DNA from 4 places in the Pseudomonas sp. No.117 genome. Region 4 is predicted to be linked to each of the others. Evidence: predicted binding sites of a transcription regulator. Region 4 holds the regulator's gene; each other region holds the start of a gene.

Evidence for each region. Region 4 encodes FliA, which starts transcription of late flagellar genes. Its sites were predicted from a motif close to CTAAAGTTTNNNNNNNNNNNGCCGNTAA; they were not measured.
Region 1: the regulator FliA is predicted to act here: its motif matches at 1,259-1,286, upstream of motA (flagellar motor stator protein MotA).
Region 2: the regulator FliA is predicted to act here: its motif matches at 2,824-2,851, upstream of ACYJP6_RS03455 (methyl-accepting chemotaxis protein).
Region 3: the regulator FliA is predicted to act here: its motif matches at 3,590-3,617, upstream of ACYJP6_RS09545 (methyl-accepting chemotaxis protein).

Annotation. Positions count from the first base shown of each region.
Region 1 covers NZ_BAAJNP010000003.1:372,976-378,318, reverse strand. The annotation lists gene ACYJP6_RS08485 (HDOD domain-containing protein) at 1-1,227, opposite strand, end outside; gene motA (flagellar motor stator protein MotA) at 1,345-2,196, shown strand; gene ACYJP6_RS08475 (flagellar motor protein MotB) at 2,196-3,386, shown strand; gene ACYJP6_RS08470 (nitroreductase family protein) at 3,550-4,149, shown strand; gene rsgA (small ribosomal subunit biogenesis GTPase RsgA) at 4,374-5,343, opposite strand, start outside.
Region 2 covers NZ_BAAJNP010000001.1:737,926-743,268, forward strand. The annotation lists gene ACYJP6_RS03435 (peptidoglycan D,D-transpeptidase FtsI family protein) at 1-751, opposite strand, end outside; gene ACYJP6_RS03440 (YkgJ family cysteine cluster protein) at 881-1,195, shown strand; gene ACYJP6_RS03445 (YkgJ family cysteine cluster protein) at 1,758-2,162, opposite strand; gene ACYJP6_RS03450 (xanthine phosphoribosyltransferase) at 2,166-2,738, opposite strand; gene ACYJP6_RS03455 (methyl-accepting chemotaxis protein) at 2,920-4,977, shown strand; gene ACYJP6_RS03460 (hypothetical protein) at 5,024-5,290, opposite strand.
Region 3 covers NZ_BAAJNP010000003.1:599,699-605,041, reverse strand. The annotation lists gene ACYJP6_RS09560 (FdhF/YdeP family oxidoreductase) at 1-180, shown strand, start outside; gene ACYJP6_RS09555 (phosphate ABC transporter substrate-binding protein) at 241-642, opposite strand; gene ACYJP6_RS09550 (hypothetical protein) at 654-1,775, opposite strand; gene ACYJP6_RS09545 (methyl-accepting chemotaxis protein) at 1,828-3,450, opposite strand; gene ACYJP6_RS09540 (nucleotidyltransferase family protein) at 3,710-4,288, shown strand; gene ACYJP6_RS09535 (LLM class oxidoreductase) at 4,392-5,343, shown strand, end outside.
Region 4 covers NZ_BAAJNP010000007.1:260,795-266,137, forward strand. The annotation lists gene ACYJP6_RS18450 (chemotaxis protein CheA) at 1-759, opposite strand, end outside; gene ACYJP6_RS18455 (protein phosphatase CheZ) at 786-1,574, opposite strand; gene ACYJP6_RS18460 (chemotaxis response regulator CheY) at 1,594-1,968, opposite strand; gene fliA (RNA polymerase sigma factor FliA) at 2,056-2,796, opposite strand; gene fleN (flagellar synthesis regulator FleN) at 2,793-3,623, opposite strand; gene flhF (flagellar biosynthesis protein FlhF) at 3,716-5,044, opposite strand; gene flhA (flagellar biosynthesis protein FlhA) at 5,055-5,343, opposite strand, start outside.

The DNA of each region.
Region 1 (5,343 bases), on a different contig from region 4:
GCTGGCGATGTCCAGCTGCAGACCGGGGGCTTCCTCCAGCCCGTGATGCAACTGCACATTGCCCTTCTGGCCGTTGCGATCGGGGGTGAGCAGCAGCAGGCGGGGCAGGCCGCAGGCCACCAGCGCCTGGCGGGCGCAGTCGAACAGCTGGGGCAGGGTGGCGAAGGCGCTGGGCGTGTGCAGCAGCTGCTCGCAGAGACCGCGCCAGCGTTGCGCCTGGCTCTGGCTCGCGACCTGCACCCGCGGCACCGGCTGCAGGCGCCGCGCGCCCGGCGGCCAGAGCAGGCCCTCGGCAGGGTGCCAAAGACCCGGCCGGGCATGGCGCTGGGCGTCCTGGACCGCGAGTTCGTGACTGCGACCCTGCACCCGCGCCAGCGGCAGCTGCAGGTAGAGGGCGCTCAGGCGTTGCCAGCGCAGGGTGTGGGGGCCGTCCCAGGCATGGTGACTGGCCAGCGCCAGGCCGTTGGCCAGCAGGATGGTGTTGCCAGGATGGGTCAGCCAGCGCCGCAGGTTGGGATCCTCGTCGAGTCGCTGCTGCTGTTCGAGGGGATCTTCGCCGTGGGCGATGTGCAGCGCCTTGACCAGCTGGCGGCGATCCTGGTCCAGCAGGCGATAGCCTTCGACGATCCAGTCGGGCAGTTGCCAGTGGCGGGCCAGTGCCTGGCACAGGCGGACGGCCGGTACGCCGAGCAATTCGCGCTCGACCTGCAGCGCTGGTTCGCCTTCGCCCAGGACCCGGCGCTCCCACTCCTCGAAGAGTTCCGGATAGCGCGTCACCAGCGGCCAGAGCGGTGCCAGAAAGAGCAGGGCGGCCAGGCGGATGTCCGGCCAGAGGCGCGCCAGGGGTACGCCGAACAGGCCCAGGCCGAGGGTCATGGCGTGCTGGCTGACCAGGCAGAGTTGTCGCAGTGGCCGTGGCAGGCGCTCTTCTGGCAGGCTGGGCTGGCGGGCGATCAGGTATTCCGCCGGGCCGAGGCCGACCCGTCCGAGCACGGCTTCGAGGCTGGCGGCGGGGTCGCCGAGGCTAGCATGGCCGCGATTGGCCTCGCGCAGCAGGGCCAGCGCCAGCGGAGGTGACTCGCAGAGTCTTTCGGCGATCTCATGCAACGCCAGGCGGCCATCGGCCAGGGCGCGGCGCAGACGATCCGCGGTGGCGGTGGCCACCGGCAGGCGCACGCCTTCCAGGTGTTTGACCCAGTCTTCGACGGTGTTCGGGCGGCTGGACATACGACGGTCGCCTTGAAATTTGATGAAAGGCCTTCAGTCCGGGACGCCGGGTCCGATAAAGGGGGCGTGAGGGTAGATCCCCGGCTCAATTTTCCTTAGCACACAGTATTCCCAACCATGGCAAAAATCATCGGCATCATCGTGATATTCGCGGCTGTCCTCGGCGGCTACATCCTCGCGCATGGCAAGATCGCGGCGATCATCCAGCCGCTCGAGGTGCTGATCATCGGCGGCGCGGCGCTGGGGGCCTTCCTGCAGGCCAACCCGGGCAGCACCTTCATGCAGGTGTTTAAGAAGTCGCTGAAGATGTTCGGCAATCGCTTCACCCACGCCTTCTACATGGACGTGCTCAAGCTGCTCTACGAGATCCTCAACAAGAGCCGGCGCGAGGGCATGATGTCCATCGAGGCGGACGTGGAGGACCCCAAGGCCAGCCCGATCTTCAGCAAGTACCCGAACATCCTCAAGGATGAGCAGATGACCGCCTACATCGCCGACTACCTGCGGCTGATGTCCTCCGGCAACATGGCGCCCCACGAGCTGGAGGGCCTGTTCGACATGGAGCTGGCGGGCATCAAGGAAGAGCTGGAGCACCCCTCCCATGCCGTGTCGCGGGTCGCCGACGGCCTGCCCGGCTTCGGCATCGTCGCCGCGGTGCTGGGGATCGTGATCACCATGGGCATGCTCGGCGAGGGCGACCAGGCGGCCATCGGTGGCCACGTCGGCGCGGCCCTGGTGGGGACCTTCCTCGGTATTCTCGCGGCCTATGGCTTCTTCGGTCCGCTGGCGACCTGCCTGGAGCACGACGCCAAGGAAGAGCTCAATGTGCTGGAGGCCATCAAGGCCTGCCTGGTGGCCGCCGCCAGCGGCATGCCGCCCACCGTCGCCGTGGAATTCGGCCGCAAGGTGCTGTTCCCCGCGCACCGGCCGTCCTTCAGTGAACTCGAGCAGGCGATGCGGGGCAGCTGATGGACAACAACCAGCCGATCATCGTCAAGCGCGTCAAGAAGAGCGCCGCCGGCCACCACGGCGGCGCCTGGAAGATCGCCTTCGCCGACTTCGCGACCGCCATGATGGCGTTCTTCCTGGTGCTCTGGCTGATGTCCTCGGCCACCCCGGAGCAGAAGAAGGCCATCGCCGGCTATTTCCAGGATCCGATCGGCTTCACCGAAAGCGCCAGTCCCTATGTCATCGACCTGGGCGGCACCCCGACGCCGGCGCCCGACCGCACCCTGAATCCGGAGATCCAGGCGCAGCCGGACTCGACCCAGAACAAGGTCAATCCGGACATGCAGGAGCGCGCCGACCCCAACGAATCCAACCGCGTGGCGCCCGATCCGACCCAGGCGCTGGATCCTTCCGAGAAGCGCCAGCCCAACGATACCGCGCAGCAGCAGAAGGACCAGAGCCAGGCGGCGTCGAAGACCGATGCCAGCCAGGCGCAGAAGATGGACGCCAGCCAGGCGGAAAAGATCGCCGAGCAGGTGGACAAGGAGCGGTTGCAACTGCTGCTGCAGGAACTGCAGAACAAGATCGAGCAGAATCCGGAGCTGCAGAAGTTCAAGGACCAGATCCTGCTGGAGATCACCCAGGACGGCCTGCGCATCCAGATCGTCGATGCCGACAACCGGCCGATGTTCGATTCCGGCAGTCCGCGGCTGAAGTCCTATTTCGAGGACATCCTGCTGGCCATGGCCGACACCATCCGCCAGGTGCCGAACAAGATCAGCATCAGCGGCCACACCGATGCGGCGCGGTACAACGGCAAAGGCGACTTCAGCAACTGGGAGCTGTCCGCCGGCCGGGCCAACGCGGCGCGCCGGGCGCTGGTCGCCGGGGGTTATCCGGAAGACCAGGTGGCACGGATCGTCGGCTATGCCTCGTCGGCGCCCTTCGATCGCGACCATCCGCTCAATCCGATCAACCGGCGCATCGACATCATCGTGCTGACCAAGAAGGCGCAACAGGCCATCGAAGGGCGGGCCGGAAGCAACCAGGCACCCAAGCCGGCGGCCAAGGATGCGCCGGGGGCCAGTCGCGGCGGGGTGTCCAGCGGTGGCGTCTCCGCCACCGGCAACCTGGCGCAACCCATCAACGATGCGGCCTTCAAGCAGCAGATCAACGCCTTCGACGCCGGCGTCATCCAGGGCAAGCCCTGAGCGGCGGCCTCGATCGATAGGAAAATTCGCTGTCAGCGTTCGGTTTTTTCGTCCGTTGACGCGAGCGCGGCTGGCTATGCTGCAGGGGTTTCATGATCGATCGGGCACCTTGCGCCCTGGCGCGCGGTCTCTCGATCTCCGAACCCTCTGCAGGAGCCTTCCGATGAGCAACGCCTTTATCGACACCATCAAGCGCCGTCGCAGCCAGTATGCGCTGGGCAAGAACCTGCCGCTGGCCCAGGACCAGGTCACCACGCTGATCCAGGACGCGGTCAAGCTGTCGCCCTCCGCCTTCAATTCCCAGAGCTCGCGCGCGGTGATCCTGTTCGGCGCCGAGAGCGAAAAGTTCTGGGGCTTCGTCATGCAGGCGCTGCGGCAGATCGTGCCGGCCGAATCCTTCGCCCCCACCGAAGGCAAGATCAACAGCTTCGCCGCCGGCGCCGGCACCGTGCTGTTCTACGAGGACCGCCACGTGGTCTCCGCGCTGCAGGACCAGTATCCGGCCTACGCCGACAACTTCCCCATCTGGTCGGAGCAGGCCAGCGGCATCGCCCAGTTCTCGGTATGGACCGCCCTGGCCAACGCCGGCATCGGCGCCAGCCTGCAGCACTACAATCCGCTGCCCGACGCCCTGGCCGCCGCCGAATGGAAACTGCCGGAGACCTGGCACCTGCGCGCCCAGATGCCCTTCGGCTCCAACGAGGGTGACTTCCCCGAGAAGTCCTTCATGGACGACGCCGAGCGCTTCCGCGTCTTTGGCTGATAATGGAAAACGCCGGGCTCGCCCGGCGTTTTCTCTAGAGAGCCTATTAAAAGGCTCGCGAGCTAGAGCCAACCAAGGCCTGGGCGGCCCCGCGAAAAGACCTGAGGAAGCGGGTCGGACCCGCGCTCGGGTTTACAGAGGGTAAATGAGCATTCCGGCCGGGCTGGCGATCCAGGGTCTTTTCAACGCCGTTTGGCCGACGCACAGCAGCCTTTTAACAGGCTCTAGTAGCGCGACTCGCCTTCCAGGCTGGCCAGGATGTGCCTATAGCTGGCCATCCGCTGCGGATGGATGTCGCCGCGTTCCAGGGCGGCGAGCAGGGCGCAGCCGGGCTCGCGTTCATGCTGGCAGTCGCGGAAGCGGCAGTGGCCGATGAATTCGCCGAATTCCTTGAAACCCGCCTCGACGTCGTCGCGACTCACATGGCTCAGGCCGAATTCGCGGATGCCGGGCGAGTCGATCAGATCGCCGCCGTCGGGGAAATGGAAGAGACGGGCGGTGGTGGTGGTGTGAGTGCCCTTGTTGGTCAGCTCGGACAGCGGACCGACGCGCGTATCGACGCCCGGGAGCAGGGCGTTGACCAGCGACGACTTGCCCACCCCTGATTGCCCCACGAAAACACTGACGTGCTCGTCCAGGGCACTCTTGAGCTGGTCCATGCTCAGCCCGTTGTGGGCCGAGACCTCCAGCAGCGGATAGTCCAGCTCGCGGTAGATGCCCAGCAATTCGTCCAGCGCCGGGCCGTTGTGCTCGTCGATCAGGTCGGCCTTGTTGAGCAGCAGCAGCGGCTGGATGCCGGCGTGCTCGGCCGCCACCAGGTAGCGGTCGATGAGGTTGGCGTGGGGCGTGGGCAGCGGGGCGAACACGATCACCAGGCGGTCGACGTTGGCCGCCACCGGCTTGAGCTGGCCGCGCATGTCCGGCCGGCAGATCTCCGAGCGGCGCGGCAACTGGGCGACAATAACGCCATTGCCCTGGACGCCGGCACGGAACACCACCCGGTCTCCGGTGACCAGGGTCGGCAGGTTGGCACGCAGGTGGCAGCGCTGCAGCTGGCCGTCGCCATCCTCCACCTCGACCTGGACGCCGAAGTGGGCGATCACCTGGCCCTGTTGCTCGGGTCCCAGATCGCCGCCCTCGAGTTCCTCGATCAGCTTCGACTCGCGCTTTTCCGCACGGGCGGCGCGCTCGGTC
Region 2 (5,343 bases), on a different contig from region 4:
CGGTCTTGGGATTGACCAGCACCGCGGAGCCGGACTGGGCACCGAACTTCTCCACCGCCGTCTGCAGCGCGCGATAGGCGATGAACTGCAGGCGCAGGTCGATGGACAGGGCCACGTCCTTGCTCGGTTGCGGCTGGCGCACCACGCGCAGGTTCTTGACCACCGAGCCGCGCGGGTTGATCAGCACCTCGCGCACCCCGCCGCGACCGGCCAGCCAGTCTTCGAAGCCCAGTTCCAGGCCTTCCTGGCCGTGGCCGTCGATGTTGACCATGCCGATCACCTGGGCCACCAGGTCGGAACTCGGGTAGTAGCGCTTGTATTCCTTGATCTGCCGCACGCCCGGTACGCCTAGGGCCATGATGTTCTCGCCGTCGATGGGCGACAGGGCACGCGCCAGGTAGAGGAAGTGCTTTTCCGGGTGGCCGAGGATCAGGTTACGTAGCTCCGCCTCGGGCTTGTGGATGGCCTGGGCTAGGCGACCCAGCTGGTCGGCGCTGTCCTGCATCTCGGCCGGGTTGCACCAGATGGTCACCACCTCGGTGGAGACCGCCAGGGGGGCGCCGTTGCGGTCGGTGATCATGCCGCGGGTCACGGGGATGGGAATGTGGCGTACCGAGCGGCGGTCGCCCTGGTCACCGAGGAATTCGGCATCGAACAGCTTGAGGTAGGTGATGCGTCCGGCGACCACGCAGGTCAGCAGGACCAGCACGATGACCACGGCATAGAAGCGATAGCGGGGTGCGGCCGTCATGGCGGCTCCTGCGCGGGGAGGGGGCTTGGGCATGGTCACAAGAGGTTACAATCATCGGGAGCGCGCATGGTAACTGCTCCAGCCATCGGCCGGGAACCGCTGGGCGCCCAGGGACGTTACACTGAGCGGATGAGCGACATCCCCCTGCACGATCTTTCCACCCCTACCGTGACCTGCGACAGCTGTCAGGCCTGGTGCTGCCGCCAGGAAGTGCTGCTGTTCGACGACCTCGGGGTCCCGGCGCGCTTCATCGAGGAAGACTGGACCGGCACCCGCATGAAGCGCCTCGACGACGGCTGGTGCGCGGCCCTGGATCGCCAGCAGATGAACTGCAGCATCTACGAGGTGCGCCCCTGGGTCTGCCGGATCTTCGACATGGCCGGCCCGGAATGCCTGGAAGAGCGGGCGGACATGCGGCGGGCGATGGAGAGTGGCGAGCTCTGAGCGCCGGCGGGCTTCGCTGGCGCTCGACTCAAGCTCCGGCACCTGAGGTTAACCCTCACCCCAGCTCTTTCCCGGAGGGAGAGGGGGTTAGCTCGTAGGTTGGGTTGCGACGGCTCCAGCGTCGAAGCCCAACGTTGCCGGCACTCCGAGGCAAGCCCTGTTGGGCTTCGCTGGCGCTCAACCCAACCTACGGCACTTGAGGTTCACCCTCACCCCAGCTCTTTCCCGGAGGGAGAGGGGGTTAGCTCGTAGGTTGGGTTGAGACGGCTCCATCGTCGAAGCCTAACGTTGCCGACACCCGAGGTAAGCCCTGTTGGGCTTCGCTGCGCTCAACCCAACCTACGCGTCCAGTACGTAGGGTGGCTGACGGCGCCAGCCTTATTCAGCGAGTATTGGCGAGCGGGCCTGTGGAAAACGCTGCGCGGTTTTCCACGCTACAGGGCTTCAGGCACCCGTAGGTTGGGTTGCGACGGCTGCTGCGTCGCAGCCCAACAATACAGGCATGCCGGGCACGTCTTGTTGGGCTTCGCTGTGCTCAACCCAACCTACGACGGGCTACCGTCTAACGCAGCTTCTGCGGCTTGTAGGCGCAATAGCCCGGCCGCGGGCCGACCCGCGGGTGGTTGCGGCAGGTTTCCGGGCGCTGGTCGTAGATGGTGCACAGCCGCGTCTTGGGATGCAGGTAGACGCAGTCGTTGTTGGACAGCCGTACCAGGGTGAACAGCCCGGTCTTGGCATTCAGGCGCTCCACCACGCCGTCCTTCTTCAGCCGCTTGGCGATGTCCTTGAGCGGCTCGCCCTTCTCGAATTCGTCCACCACGCCCATGCGGATCAGGTCGGACAGGCGGGCTTCCACCGGCAGGGTGCAGCAACTGGAGACGCAGTCCAGGCACATCGCCTTGTCGTAACGGATCCAGGTCTCGGTGCGGTCGAGGTCGGCGCCGAGGATGCGCAGTATCTGGGCCATGGCTTACTCGGCGAAGGTAACCTGGCCGTCGGCCAGGGAGGCGACGCGGGCCAGGGATTCAACGCGGTAGCCCTGGGCGTCCAGTTCGGCGCGACCGACCTGGAACGACTTCTCGATGACGATGCCGAGCCCCACCACCTCGGCACCGGCCTGGCCGATGATCGAGATCAGCGCCTTGGCCGCCTTACCGTTGGCGAGGAAGTCGTCGATGATCAGCACCCGATCGTCGGACGAAAGGTGCATGGTCGAGACGGCTATGGTGCTCTCCGTCTGCTTGGTAAAGGAATAGACACTGGCCACCAGTAGATTGTCGGTCAGCGTCAGCGACTGGTGCTTGCGGGCGAAGATCACCGGTACGCCCAGCTCCAGCCCGGTCATCACCGCCGGGGCGATGCCCGAGGCCTCGATGGTCACGATCTTGGTGATGCCGGCTTCGGCGAAGCGGCGGGCGAATTCCTGACCGATGGCCTGCATCAGCGCCGGATCGATCTGGTGGTTGAGGAAGGCATCGACCTTGAGCACCTGCTCGGAGAGTACCTGGCCTTCGCTGCGAATCTTGGCTTTGAGGCGTTCCACGCGGACGGTCCTTTAACGGCAACGCCCGGGCCTGAGGGCAGGACCGGGTCTGGGAATACGGAAGGGCGGCGATTGTGCCCTATCTTTCAAGAAAGTCGTTAGTTTGCCGACAAGTCGTCTTATGAGCACCCGGAAAGGGTGGACGGCAGGTGCCGGTGGTTGGTCAGAGGAGCGGTCGAAGATGGGCGTTTTATTGTCACCAGGCATTCGCGCGCTGGGCCGTTTCGGCTTCGCCCGCAAATTCATGCTGCTACTCGTGCTGTTCATCCTGCCGCTGGTGGTCAGCCTCTGGTTGCTGGGGGCGGACTTCCAGGCCAAGCTCGCGAGCGTCAGTGGCGAGCGCAGTGGCGTCCGGCTGCTGCAGCGCCTGGATGCCCTGGAAGCCGAGCTCAATGCCCAGCGCAACCTCACCGCCCGCTGGAAGGCGGTCGACACCAGTCGGCAGCAGACGCCGGCGGTGGAGGCCGCCATCGCGGCGCTGGAAAAGCGCGGCGACAGCCGGCGCGAGCGCCTGGCCGCGCTGCAGCAGCAGGTCACCACCGAGGCCCTCGGCAGCGATGTCGAGAAGCGCTTCCAGGCTCTCCAGCAGGCGGTCGCCGGTCTCGAAATCAAGGATCTGCGCAGCCTGGGCTGGTGGCCGGATGGCTATGACAGATTCACCGCCGCCCTGGGCGCAGTCCAGGCACTGCGCGAACAGATCGCCCTCGACAGCGGCCTGATCCTCGACCCCTGGCTGGAAACCTACCTGATGATGCAGATCAGCACGACCCAGTCGGTCGAGCTGTACGAACGCCTCGGGCGCCTCGCCAGTGTCGGCCAGGCCAGCGTCGCCTCCGGCCAGTTCAGCCTGCAGAGCCGCCTGCAGCTGCGCGACCTGCGCGCCCGGGTCGGCGATTCCACTGACAGCCTGGCCAAGGTCGCGGCGCTGCTCGGCAGCAAGCTGCCCGCTGACCTGGCGAGCTGGAAGGACGACTACCAGCAGGTGAACGGCCAGCTGGACGCCAGCCTCAAGACCCTCGACCAAGGGCTGTTCGGTGGCGAGATCACCCTCAAGCCGGAGCAGTTCGAGGCGACCCTCGATGGCGTTCTGCACGGCCTAGAGACCTTCCGCCAGCAGACTCTCAAGAGCCTCGATCATCGGCTGCAGTTCTACGGCGCCGATGCCACCCGCAGTTTCGCCTTCATCGCCGGCGGCTTCGGGCTGCTGCTGGTGGTGACCTGCTACCTGCTGCTGTGCATGCAGACCGCCATCCGCGGCAGTGCGCGGCGCATCACCACCCTGGCCGAAGGCCTGCGTGATGGTGACCTGACCCACAAGGCCGAGGTTGCCGGCCAGGACGAACTGGCGCAGATCGGGCGGGCGCTGGATCTGGCGGTGGTACAGCTGCGCGGCAGCCTGCAGGCGGTGGAGCAGGAGAGCCGCCAGGTGGGGACGGCCTCGGGCGCCTTGGGCGAGCAGGCCGAGGCAGCGCTGGGCGCCGTGGAGGCCCAGCGGCAGCAGATCACCCAGATCGCCACCGCCGCCACCGAATTGGCCGCTACCGCCCAGGGCGTGGCCCAGAGTTGCGAGGAAGCCGCCGGGCGCGCCGCGCAGATGCGTGGCATCGCCCAGGCCAGCCAGAGCGATAGCCGGCAGACCACCGCCAGTATCCAGCGGCTCAACCAGCGGCTGGACGAGACGGCCGCGGCCATGGCCCAGGTGAACACCCAGGCCGGCCAGATCCAGCAGGTGGTGGACGTCATCCGCGGCATCGCCGAGCAGACCAACCTGCTGGCGCTCAATGCCGCCATCGAAGCCGCGCGGGCGGGCGACCAGGGACGAGGTTTCGCGGTGGTGGCCGACGAGGTGCGCTCGCTGTCGCAGCGGACCCAGGCGTCCACGGCGCAGATCGCCGGAACCGTCGGCAGCCTGAGCAGCACCGTGGCCCAGGCCGTGTCCCTGATGCAGGAGGCCTGCGGCCAGGCGGCCAGCGATGCCCAGTCCATCACCGGGCTGGGGCAGCGGCTGGAAGAGATCGCCGAGTCGGTGCAGGGGGTGTCGGACACCCTGGTACAGATCGCCACGGCGGCCGAACAACAGGCGGTCACGGCCGATCAGGTCAGTGGCAACATCCAGCAGGTCGATGGTGCCGCAGCCGACCTGCTGAGCAACGCCCGCACCGTGCAGTCGACGGCGGTCGGCCTGGATGCCGGCAGCCGTACCCTGGCAGCCAACACCACCCGCTTTCGCCTGAGCTGAACGAACGAAGGGGCGCCGCGGCGCCCCTGGTCTGGCGGAAGGATGTTCAGGCCTTGGTGTCGATCAGGGTGCCCAGAGTTTCCTGGGCGGTCTGCATGACCTTGCTGCCGGCCAGGGCCTGGTATTTGCCGACGTCCAGGTTGACCAGCTGGCTGGCCAGGTCGGCCTGGCTGCTGGTGGTCGCGCTCAGGGCTTCGTCCTGGTTGCGCGCCGTCTGGGAGGCGATGGCGCTACCGGCCTTCTCCACCGTGCGACTGCCGTTCTGGAAGGCCTGCACCCCGGCATAGAGGGTGCTGCTTGAGGTCACGTTCATGGACGAGGTCCTCGACGGTGATGTCAAAGGGCTATTGAAGCAGCTTTGACGCC
Region 3 (5,343 bases), on a different contig from region 4:
GGCTTCACCGCGCTGCCGTTCGACATCCCGGTCGGCCAGGCCGCCGGCTACTACCCGGAGACCAATCCGCTGGTGCCCCTGGAGAGCTACGGCGAGGGCAGCTTTACGCCCACGTCCAAGTTCGTCGCCATCAAGGTCGAGAAGGCCAGCGCCGGGAACCGCATCGCCTCGGTCGCCTGAGGTCCTCGCGGAAACGAAAAAAGCCGTCGCAAGACGGCTTTTTTCATGGCGCTGCGCGGATCACTGCAGGGTGAAGAGCACCTTCACCTTGTCGGTCACCGCGGCCTTGTCCACGTAGCCGATGGCATCGGCTTCGCCGGCCACCTGGGCGACCACGGCGGCGTCGCCGGCCACGCTGGGCAGCGGCTGGCCCTTGCCGGTGAACACCAGGCCGGACCAATAGGACTTCAGCTGGGCCTCGTTCTTGTTGGCGACCTTGGCATAGAAGGTCTCCTTGGTCGCCGACCAGTCCTTCTGGTCGACGCCCTTGAGGGACTTGTCCTTGCCCAGGAAGATGTTGGCGACTTCATCCTGGCTGGGCGTCTTGGCCGCGCCCGGATTGACGATCACGGCGACTTCGGCGTGAACCAGGCTGGCGCCGAGCAGCAGGGCGGCGCCGGTGAGCAGGCGGAAAGAACTCATGGGCGGATTCCTTAGAAGATGAAGTCGAGGCCGATGCTGATGATGTCGCCGTCGAAGTTGCGGGCCGGCGCGCCGAAGCGACCACCCGTGCGGTCGTAGATGGCGTTGGCGATGCTCTCGTTGTCGGTCTTGACGAAGGTGCCGTTGTAGCCGCCGGTGGTGTCGACGCGCTTGTATTCGCTCTTGAGCACCAGGCTGGGGGTGATGTTGTAGTTCAGGCCGTAGGTCCAGGAGCTCTGGCGGCCGGCGCGCTCTTCGTCCAGCTGCGAGTAGGTCACGTGGGCCAGGAAGTCGCCGAAGCGGCGGCCGGCCATCAGGTAGAAGGCGTTGCTGCTGCCCTGGTTGTCGCCCTCGATGACGCGGCGGGTCCATTCGTTGCTGGTCAGCCAGGTGCCGTTGTCGTACTGGTAGCCGAGGGAGGTGAACTTGCCCTTCTGGTCGTCCAGGGTCAGCAGCGGATAGTGCAGGTCGATGCTGGACTCGGTGTAGGCCAGGCGCACGGTGCCGTAGTCGTTGGTCGCCAGGCTGACGTTGGCGGCGGCGATGCGCTTGTAGTCGATGTCGTAGAGGTCGTCGTTGACGAAGTAGTTGCGATTGACCGCCTGGCCGCCGCTGACCTGGAAGTTCAGGGTGCCGAGGCTGGTCGGCAGGCTCCAGAGGGCGTCGGCGCCTTCGTAGTTGGAGACCTGGACCTGGCTGTAGACCTCGTCGGGCAGGCGCAGCCAGGGGTAGGTGAGCCCCACGTCGAGGGTCTCGGAATACATGAACACCGGGGTGCGCAGGCGGCCGGCGCGGAAGGTCAGGTTGTCGGTGGCATGGAACGCGAGGTAGGCCCATTCCAGGTTGGCCTTCCAGCTGTCCTGCTCGGGCTTGGCGGTGACCTGGAGGGTGGCGTCCAGCTTGTCGGTCAGGCCGTATTGGAATTGTCCGCCCAGCTTGCTCAGCTGGTCGCCGCGCCAATGGTCGTTGGTCTGGCCCTGGATGCCGAAGCTGCGGCCATCGTCTTCGCCACCCAGGTGGGTGATGCCGGCGGTGCCGAAGCCGTTGAAACGGTAGTCACCCTGGTCGAGGGCGAGCGCGGATCCCGCGCAGCTGAGGGCTGCGCCGAAGGCGAGCAGACGTGCAAAAGCCATGGAAGTGCTCCTAAGGGGTTTCTTGGTATGGGGAGAATCGGTACGCGGATGGCTAGATGCGGAAGCGCGAGGTCGCCTGCCGTAGATCGGTGTCGACCACCACCAGCTGCTCGCCCATGCGGGCGGTGGCGGTGGTGCTGTCCGCACTGGACTGGGTATCGCTCTGCAGGCGATGGGTATCGCTGCTGATCGAGTCGGAGAGGCTCAGTTGCTCGCGGGTGAGCAGGGCGATCTGAGCGTTGTAGTCGTTGATGCGCGCCACGGCCTGGGCGATGCCTTCGAGCATCTCGGTCGCGGCATTGGAGCTGCTGGCACTGGCCTGGGCCTTGGTATTGTTGCCCTGCATGGCCAGCAGCACGCGCTGGGCATTGCCCTGCAGCCGCTCGATGATCTCCTGGATCTCGGCGGTGGAACGCGCGGTCTTCTGCGCCAGGTTGCGGACCTCGTCGGCGACCACGGCGAAGCCACGTCCCTGCTCGCCGGCGCGCGCGGCCTCGATGGCGGCATTGAGCGCCAGCAGGTTGGTCTGCTCGGCGATGGACTTGATCACGTCCAGCACCAGGCCGACCTGGCGGGTTTCCTGTTCCAGCTGCTGCATTGACTCCGCCGATTGCCGCACGCTGTCGTCCAGCTCACCCATGTTGCGCGACAGCTGGCCGATGCTGGTGCGAGCGGCGGCGGACTGCTCGGCGGCCGCTGCGGCCTGGTCGGCGGCTTCGCGCGAGCGCGTGGCCACCTCGTGCAGATTGCTGTTCATGGTCTGGATGTCACGGCCGATGGAATCGGTATGGCCGTGCTGGGAGCGCGCGTTGTTTTCCACCGTCTGGGTCAGGCGGTAGAGCTCGGCGGACACCTGGCCCAGGGGGTGGGCGGCGTCGATGATGGACTTGATGGTGTCCTGCAAGCGGTCGAGGAAGACGTTGAACAGTGCGGTCATCTGGCCGATCTCATCCCGCGAGCCGACCTGCAGGCGGCGGGTCAGGTCGCCGTCGCCCTGGGCGATGGCGCGTAGCGAGGTGATCACCTCGCGCACGCTGCCCAGCACGCTGCGGATGGTCAGGACGGCGGCTCCGGCGAGCAGCACCACCAGCAGCAGGCTCAGCCAGATGCCGACCCGCGTGGTGTTGGCGTTCTCGTCGCGGGCCTGGGCCAGGGTGTGCTGGAAATCGGTATAGGCATGGCTGCGCAGGGTGGTGCCCAGGGCCTGGGCGGCCGCGAGGTCCGAGGCCATGCGGTCGAGGCTGGGGCGCAGGGTATCGAAGGAGCCGCTGCCCTTGATCAGTTGCTCCGAGGCGCTCAGGGCATTGTCCCCGTAGCGATGGATGCCCTCGCGCCAGCGCGTGATCTCTTCACCGCGCGCCGGGCTCTGCCGGGTGAGATCGGCCATTTCCTGCAGGCGACTGTCGATCTCGCCGACGACCTTGCGGGCCTCGCCCAGGGTTTCCAGCTCGCTGGCGGTCACGGCGCTGTTGAACAGGCCGGGCAGGCGGGAAAACTGGAAGAGCACGGCATCGGCCTTTTCCAGCAGCGGATAACTGTGGTTTTCCAGTTGGTCGAGGCGTTGGTCGTTACCGGCCAGCTGGGCGGAGGTGTAGGCGACGTAGAGCAGCAGGCCCAGCAGGGCGGCCGCCGGCAGCAATGACAGCTTGAGCGTGAGCGACAGGTTGCGGAACATCTACACCTCGGGTGGCACGGGCAGTGGCAAGCTTCGAGGTGCGGGGCCGTCTTCGGGAATGAAGGCTCGCCGGCGGTCAGATCCTGACCAGTCACCACGTCCTGTTGGCCTCGCCGGTAGTCAAAGCGAAGCCGTCACCGTTTCGACGGCCCCGAGGCAAACTTGAATGGAATAACCGTTATTGCGATCAACGCCGATGGACGTTGCGAAAACGGGTCCAGGCGGTCATTTTTATCGTTTTAGACTGATTGGTCGGGCCATGACCACGCTGCTTTCCCCACTGGAATCCTGGCTGGCGGCGGATACCGAGCGCCTGCACCTGCTACGGATCCTCGCCGAGCTGCGCCTCCCGGATGCCTGGCTGGCGGCCGGCTTCGTGCGCAACCTGGTCTGGGATCGGTTACACGGCTATGCCCGGTCGACGTCGCTGGCGGACCTGGACGTCATCTATTTCGATCCGGCCGATTGCCGGCCCGAGCGCGATCGAGCGCTCGAGGCCGAATTGACGCTCAAGGCGCCGGGGTGGCTCTGGTCGGTGAAGAATCAGGCGCGAATGCACAGGCGCAATGATGACGCCCCCTACGCTAGTAGCCTGGATGCCATGCGATTCTGGGTAGAGGTGGAGACGTCACTGGCCGCTCGCCTGACGGATACTGGCCAGGTCGAGGTGATCAGCCCCTTCGCCCAGGCCGGGCTCTTCGCCCTGCACCTCACGCTCAATCCCTGGCGTCCGCGCCCCGAGGCCTTTCGCCAGCGCTTGGCGAGCAAGGGCTGGCTCGCGCGCTGGCCGCGGTTGCAGGTCCAGGGCCTGGCACCCGCGGTCCGCTCGCCCGGGTAGCCAATCCGTGGACGGGCGCACCTCATGCAGCCCAGACGAACCCTGGAAGGGCGCTAGACTCCATAGAAGGTCACCCGTAGTTCTCATCCGGCAAGGAATCCCCATGTCCACCACGGATCGTCGCCGTGCCTTTCTCCAGCATCCCGGCTTCTCCCGGCTGTTCGCGCCGGGGCGCCTGACCCTGGGTTTCCTGTTGCCATTGGAGGGCTATCCCGATGATCCCCTGCCGACCCTGCGCGACCATGCCCGGCTGGCGCGGCTGGCCGATCAGCTGGGCTTCGCCGCGCTCTGGGCGCGCGACGTGCCCTTCTACGATCCCGGTTTCAACGACGCCGGCCAGGTGTTCGAGCCCTTCACCTATCTCGGCTACCTGGCCGGTATCACCCAGCACCTGACCCTGGCCACCGGCAGTGCGGTCATCACCCTGCGGCATCCTCTGCACCTGGCCAAGATGGCGGCCTCGGTCGATCAGCTCAGCGACGGCCGGCTGGTGCTGGGCGTGGCCTCGGGTGACCGGCCGGTGGAATACCCGGCCTTCGGCCTGGAGAACGAATTCGAACGCCGTGGCGAGCGCTTTCGCGATGCCTTCGAGATGTTCCGCCTGGCCGGCGAGACCCCTTTCCCCCTTGGCGAATTCCGGCGCTTCGGGGACCTGCAGGGCGTGGCGGACCTGGTGCCCAAACCGGTGCACGGTCGCATCCCGGCGCTGGTCACCGGGCGCAGTCGGCAGACGGTGGACTGGATCGCCGCCAAGGCCGATGGCTGGTTCTACTACTTCGTACCCGTCGAGCACGTGCCGGCGCTGACCCGGGTCTGGCGCGAAGCGCTCGACGAGATCGGCGGGCGTGAACTGTTCAAGCCCTTCGCCCAGGGCTTGTTCTTCGAACTGGCCAGCGATCCCGCCCAGCCGCCCAGGCCCATCCATGCCGGCCTCTCCTGCGGGCGCCGCGCGCTGGTGGACTACCTCGGCCAGTTACAGGACGCCGGCGTCAACCACCTGGCCCTCAACCTGAGACCCTCGCGGCGCCCAGCCAGCGAAGTGGTCCAGGAATTGG
Region 4 (5,343 bases):
ATCGAGCAGGGCTTCGAATTCGTCGTCGGTGATGTCATCGCCGCTCGCCGCGCCGGCTGCCGGAGCAGCCGCTACCGCGGGGGCGCTCGGCGTGGCAGCCGGAGCGTCGTTGAACTTGCCCTTGCCGTGCAACTGATCGAGCAGGGCTTCGAACTCGTCATCGGTGATGTCGTCACCACCGGCGCTGGCGGCGGTTTCAGCTGCGGCGCTCGGCTCGGAGCCCAGGGCATCGAGCAGATTCTGAAAATCGGCGTCGCTCAGCTCCGGGGTGGCCGCTTCGGCGGCGACCGGGGCCGGCGGCGGCGCGGCCACCACCGGCGCAGCAGGCGCGGAGGCGAATGGGGCCGGAGCCGGAGCCGGTTCGCTGCCGGCCGGTTCGGCCAGCCGGGCCAGGGCCGCCAGCAATTCGGGCGTCGCCGGAGTCGGTTCCTGACGCTCCCGCACCTGGCTGAACATTTCGTTGACGGAGTCGAGGGCCTGCAGCACCACGTCCATCAATTCGGCATCCACGCGGCGTTCGCCCTTGCGCAGGATGTCGAACACGTTTTCCGCGATGTGGCAGCACTCGACCAGGGTATGGAGCTGCAGGAACCCGGCACCGCCCTTGACGGTATGGAAGCCCCGGAAAATGGCGTTCAGCAGATCCATGTCATCCGGGCGGCTTTCCAGCTCGACCAATTGTTCCGACAACTGTTCGAGAATCTCGCCGGCCTCTACCAGGAAATCCTGGAGGATTTCTTCATCGGCGTCGAAGCTCATTCCTGCACTCCCCAAAAGGGTCTGGGTCAGAAGCCCAGACTGGATAGAAGATCGTCGACGTCGACCTGAGCAGCCACAACGTCTTCACGCTTATCGGCATGAATCTGCGGACCTTCACCCTTCATCGTCTTTTCTTTTCGATTCTGTTCGATCAGCGCGGTGTGATCGTGACTGAAGCCGGTATAGCGGTCGACCTGGCTGGCCATCATCACCAGCTTGACGAGGTCTTTCTCGATCTGCCCGACGAGGTTGACCACCCGCTTGATGACCTGACCGGTGAGGTCCTGGTAGTCCTGTGCCAACAGGATGTCGTTGAGCTTGGCCGACAGCTGTCCGGCGCTGCTCTCGCTGTGGCTGAGGAAGGCGTCGACGCGCTTGGCCAGCTCACGGAATTCGTCCGCGCCCATTTCCCGGCGCATGAACTTCTTCCAGTCGGCGTGCACGGCGCGGGCCTCGTCGCCGAAGTTGCCCACCAGCGGCGCGCTCTCCTCCACCAGATCCATGGTCCGGTTGGCGGCGTTCTCGGTCATCTTCACCACGTAGGAAAGACGATCGGTGGCATCGCTGATCTGGGAGACCTCTTCGCCGGCCATGCCGCGCGGATCGATCTCGAAGTTGACGATGGCGTTGTGCAACTCGCGGGTCAGCTTGCCGACTTCCTGGTAGAGACCCCGGTCGCGAAGCTGGTTGAGTTCATTGATGACCTGCACGGCCTGGGCGAAGTCGCCGCTCTCCAGGCATTTCACCAGCTCTTGGGCGTGCTGTTTTAAATTCGACTCGAAGTCGCTGAAGCTGTTGGTGCCAAGCTGATCCATAACGTCCCCGCGGCTTTCTTCAGCCGTTCACCCGCTCGAAGATCTTGTCGATCTTTTCTTTCAGCACCTGGGCGGTGAAAGGCTTGACCACGTAGCCATTCACGCCGGCCTGAGCGGCTTCGATGATCTGCTCGCGCTTGGCTTCGGCGGTCACCATCAGCACCGGCAGGGTCTTCAGCCGCGCGTCGGCACGGACCTGGCGCAGCAGGTCGATACCGGTCATGCCCGGCATGTTCCAGTCGGTGACGAGAAAGTCGAAGTTGCCGCTCTGCAGCATCGGCAGCGCGGTGTTGCCGTCGTCCGCCTCGGCGGTATTGGTGAAGCCCAGATCGCGCAGCAAATTCTTGATGATGCGTCTCATCGTGGAAAAATCGTCCACGATGAGGATTTTCATGTTCTTGTCCAAGTCGACCTCCGTCCTAATCCGCACACACGCCGTGAGGCGCGCCTAAGCAATCGTAGTAGCCTGAGTACCAGCCGGTTAACGCGAACGCCATTCCGCCAGCCGCGCCCGCAGGCGTGCCGCGCATTGACTGTGGAGCTGGCAGACGCGTGATTCGCTCACTCCCAGTACCTCGCCGATTTCCTTGAGGTTGAGTTCCTCGTCGTAATACAGCGAGAGCACCAGGCGTTCACGCTCCGGGAGATTGGCGATGGCGTCGGCCAGGGCCTTGCGGAAGCGCTCGTCTTCCAGACCGCGACCGGGTTCGAGTTCATGCGAACCGCTCTCCTCGAGCCCATGCTCACCACCCTCCATGAGGTCGTCGAAACTGAACAGGCGACTCCCCATGGTGTCGCCAAGGATGCCGTAGTACTCATCCAGACTCAATTTAAGTTCGGCCGCGACCTCGGAATCTTTAGCGTCGCGACCGGTGCGCGCTTCCACTGCCCGAATGGCGTCGGTGACCATGCGCGTGTTGCGGTGCACCGAGCGCGGTGCCCAATCGCCCTTGCGGACCTCGTCGAGCATGGCGCCGCGGATGCGGATGCCGGCGTAGGTCTCGAAGCTGGCGCCCTTGCCCGCGTCGTATTTGCGCGAGGCCTCCAGCAGGCCGATCATGCCGGCCTGCATCAGGTCTTCGACCTGCACGCTGGCTGGCAGCCGCGCCAGGAGGTGGTAGGCGATGCGTTTCACCAACGGCGCATAGCGGTTGATGAGCTGCTCCTGCTGGGTACGTTCCGAGGTTTTGCTGTACATGCGAAGCCCGCTGGATGCTGTCATGCGTGGGTACCGATGGCTGGTTGCACAAGGCGCTCGACGAAAAACTCGAGATGGCCGCGCGGATTGGCCGGCAGTGGCCAGCCATCGACTTTCTGAGCCACCGCACGGAAGGCCAGCGAGGCCTTGGCACGCGGAAAGGCTTCGAACACGGGGCGCTGTTTCTGCACGGCTTTGCGCACCGCTTCATCGAACGGAATGGCACCCACGTACTGCAGGGCGACATCCAGGAATCTGTCGGTCACCTTGGTCAGCTTAGCAAAGAGATTGCGGCCTTCCTGGGGGGTCAGCGCCATGTTCGCCAGGACCCGGAAACGGGTGACGCCATGGTCGCGGTTGAGCAGCTTGATCAGGGCGTAGGCGTCGGTGATGGAGGTGGGTTCGTCGCAGACCACCACCAGGACTTCCTGGGCGGCGCGAACGAAGCTGACCACCTGATCGCCGATACCGGCCGCGGTGTCGACGATGAGCACGTCGAGGTTCTCGCTGATGTCGCTGAAGGCCTGGATCAGGCCGGCGTGCTGGGCCGGCGTCAGATTGACCATCGCCTGGGTCCCCGAGGCCGCCGGGACGATGCGGATGCCGCCCGGCCCCTGCAGCAGCACGTCGCGCAGATCGCATTCGCCGGAGATGACGTCGGCCAGGGTGCGCTTGGGCGACAGGCCGAGGAGAACGTCGATGTTGGCCAGGCCCAGGTCGGCGTCGAGCAGCATGACGCGCCGCCCGATATCGGCCAGGGCCAAGGCCAGGTTGACCGACACGTTGGTCTTCCCGACACCGCCTTTACCGCCCGTGACCGCTATGACTTGGACGGGATGCATGCTACCCATTGCCTGATACCTTTGATTGAAATCCGTCACACTTTAGACCAAGTGCATTTGGCGTGCCCAGGCATGCAATGCACCACTACCGTTCGTCTGCGCTAACCGGCGCGGCGGGCATTGCTTTGGTACAGGCCGGCGAACATCCCGGCCATGGTTTCTTCGCTCGGCTCTTCCGGCGCCTGCAGGCTCACCGCGCGGCTCACCAGCTGGTGGCTACGGGCCGGATGCAGGTCGTCCGGGATGCGCGGGCCGTCGGCGATGTAGGCCACCGGCAGGCGCTGGCTGATGGCCAGGCCGAGGGCTTCGCCGAGGCTGGCGGCCTCGTCCAGCTTGGTCAGCACGCAGCCGCTCAGGCCGCAGCGACGATAGCTGTGGTAGGCCGCCTTGAGCACCTGGCTCTGGCTGGTGACACCTAGTACCAGGTAGTTGCGAATCTTCAGCTGGCGGTTGGCCAGGGCTTCGAGCTGGGCCTTGAGCGCCGGATCGTTGGCGGGCATGCCGGCGGTATCGATCAGCACCAGGCGCTTGCGTGCCAGGGGCGCCAGGGCCTGGGCCAGGGATTGGCCCGGGTCGACCAGGGTCACCGGCACGTCGAGGATGCGACCGAGGGTCTTGATCTGCTCCTGGGCACCGATGCGGAAACTGTCCATGCTGACCAGCGCCAGGCTCTGGGGACCGTACTTCAATACGTAGCTGGCGGCGAGCTTGGCCAGGGTGGTGGTCTTGCCCATGCCGGCGGGACCGACGAAGGCGACGATGCCGCCCTCCTCCAGGATCTTGGCGTCGGTGGTCTTCGCCAGCTGGGCGAAGTTGGCCAGCAGCATACGCCAGGCGTGGCGCGGATCCTGGATCTTGGCGACGCTGTCGAGCAGGTGGCGGGCCAGGTCGGCCGGCAGGCCCATGCGCTGCAGACGACGCCAGAGGCCGGCCTGCTGCGGACGGGTGGACTGCACCTGGGTCCAGGCCATGGAGCCGAGCTGGACTTCCAGCAGTTCGCGCAGGCCACTGAGTTCGCTGCGCATGGCTTCCAGGGCGCGACGGTCTTCCGGCGCGGCGCTGGCGGCCGGAGTGGCGGCGGCCGGCTGGGCGGCGCGGGGGGCGTCGAGCAGCGGCTCGCGACGGCTGTCGGCGGCGCTGATGGCGCCGAGCAGCTGCTTGTCCTTGGGCGCGGCCGAGGGGACACCCGGCGCGCGGATGCTGAGGTCGGCATGGGCCTGGGCGATCTTCGCATGGGTCTTGCGCAACTCCGCCTGCAGCTCCGCGTTGGGCGCGGCCGGTGCCGGAGCCTGGTAGTCCAGCGCCGCGGTCAACTCGACCCCGCCGGCGACCCGGCGGTTGCTGAGGATGGCGGCATCGGGGCCCAGCTCGTCGCGTACCAGCTTCATGGCTTGACGCATATCGGCGGCGAAGAAACGTTTGACTTGCATGATCTAGACCTCAGCCATTCTGGCCAACGGTAGCGACGATGGTGACCTGCTTGTTGTCCGGAATTTCCTGGTAGGCCAGCACACTCATGTTCGGTGCCGCCATCCGCGCGAAGCGGGACATCATCCCGCGGATCGCACCGGCCACCAGCAGCACCACTGGCTTACCCATCATTTCCTGACGCTGCGCCGCCTCGACGAGGGAACGCTGCAGTTTTTCAGCCATGCCAGGCTCGAGGAACATGCCGTCCTCGGCGCCTTGACCGGCCTTCTGCATACTACTTAGCAACATCTGTTCCAAC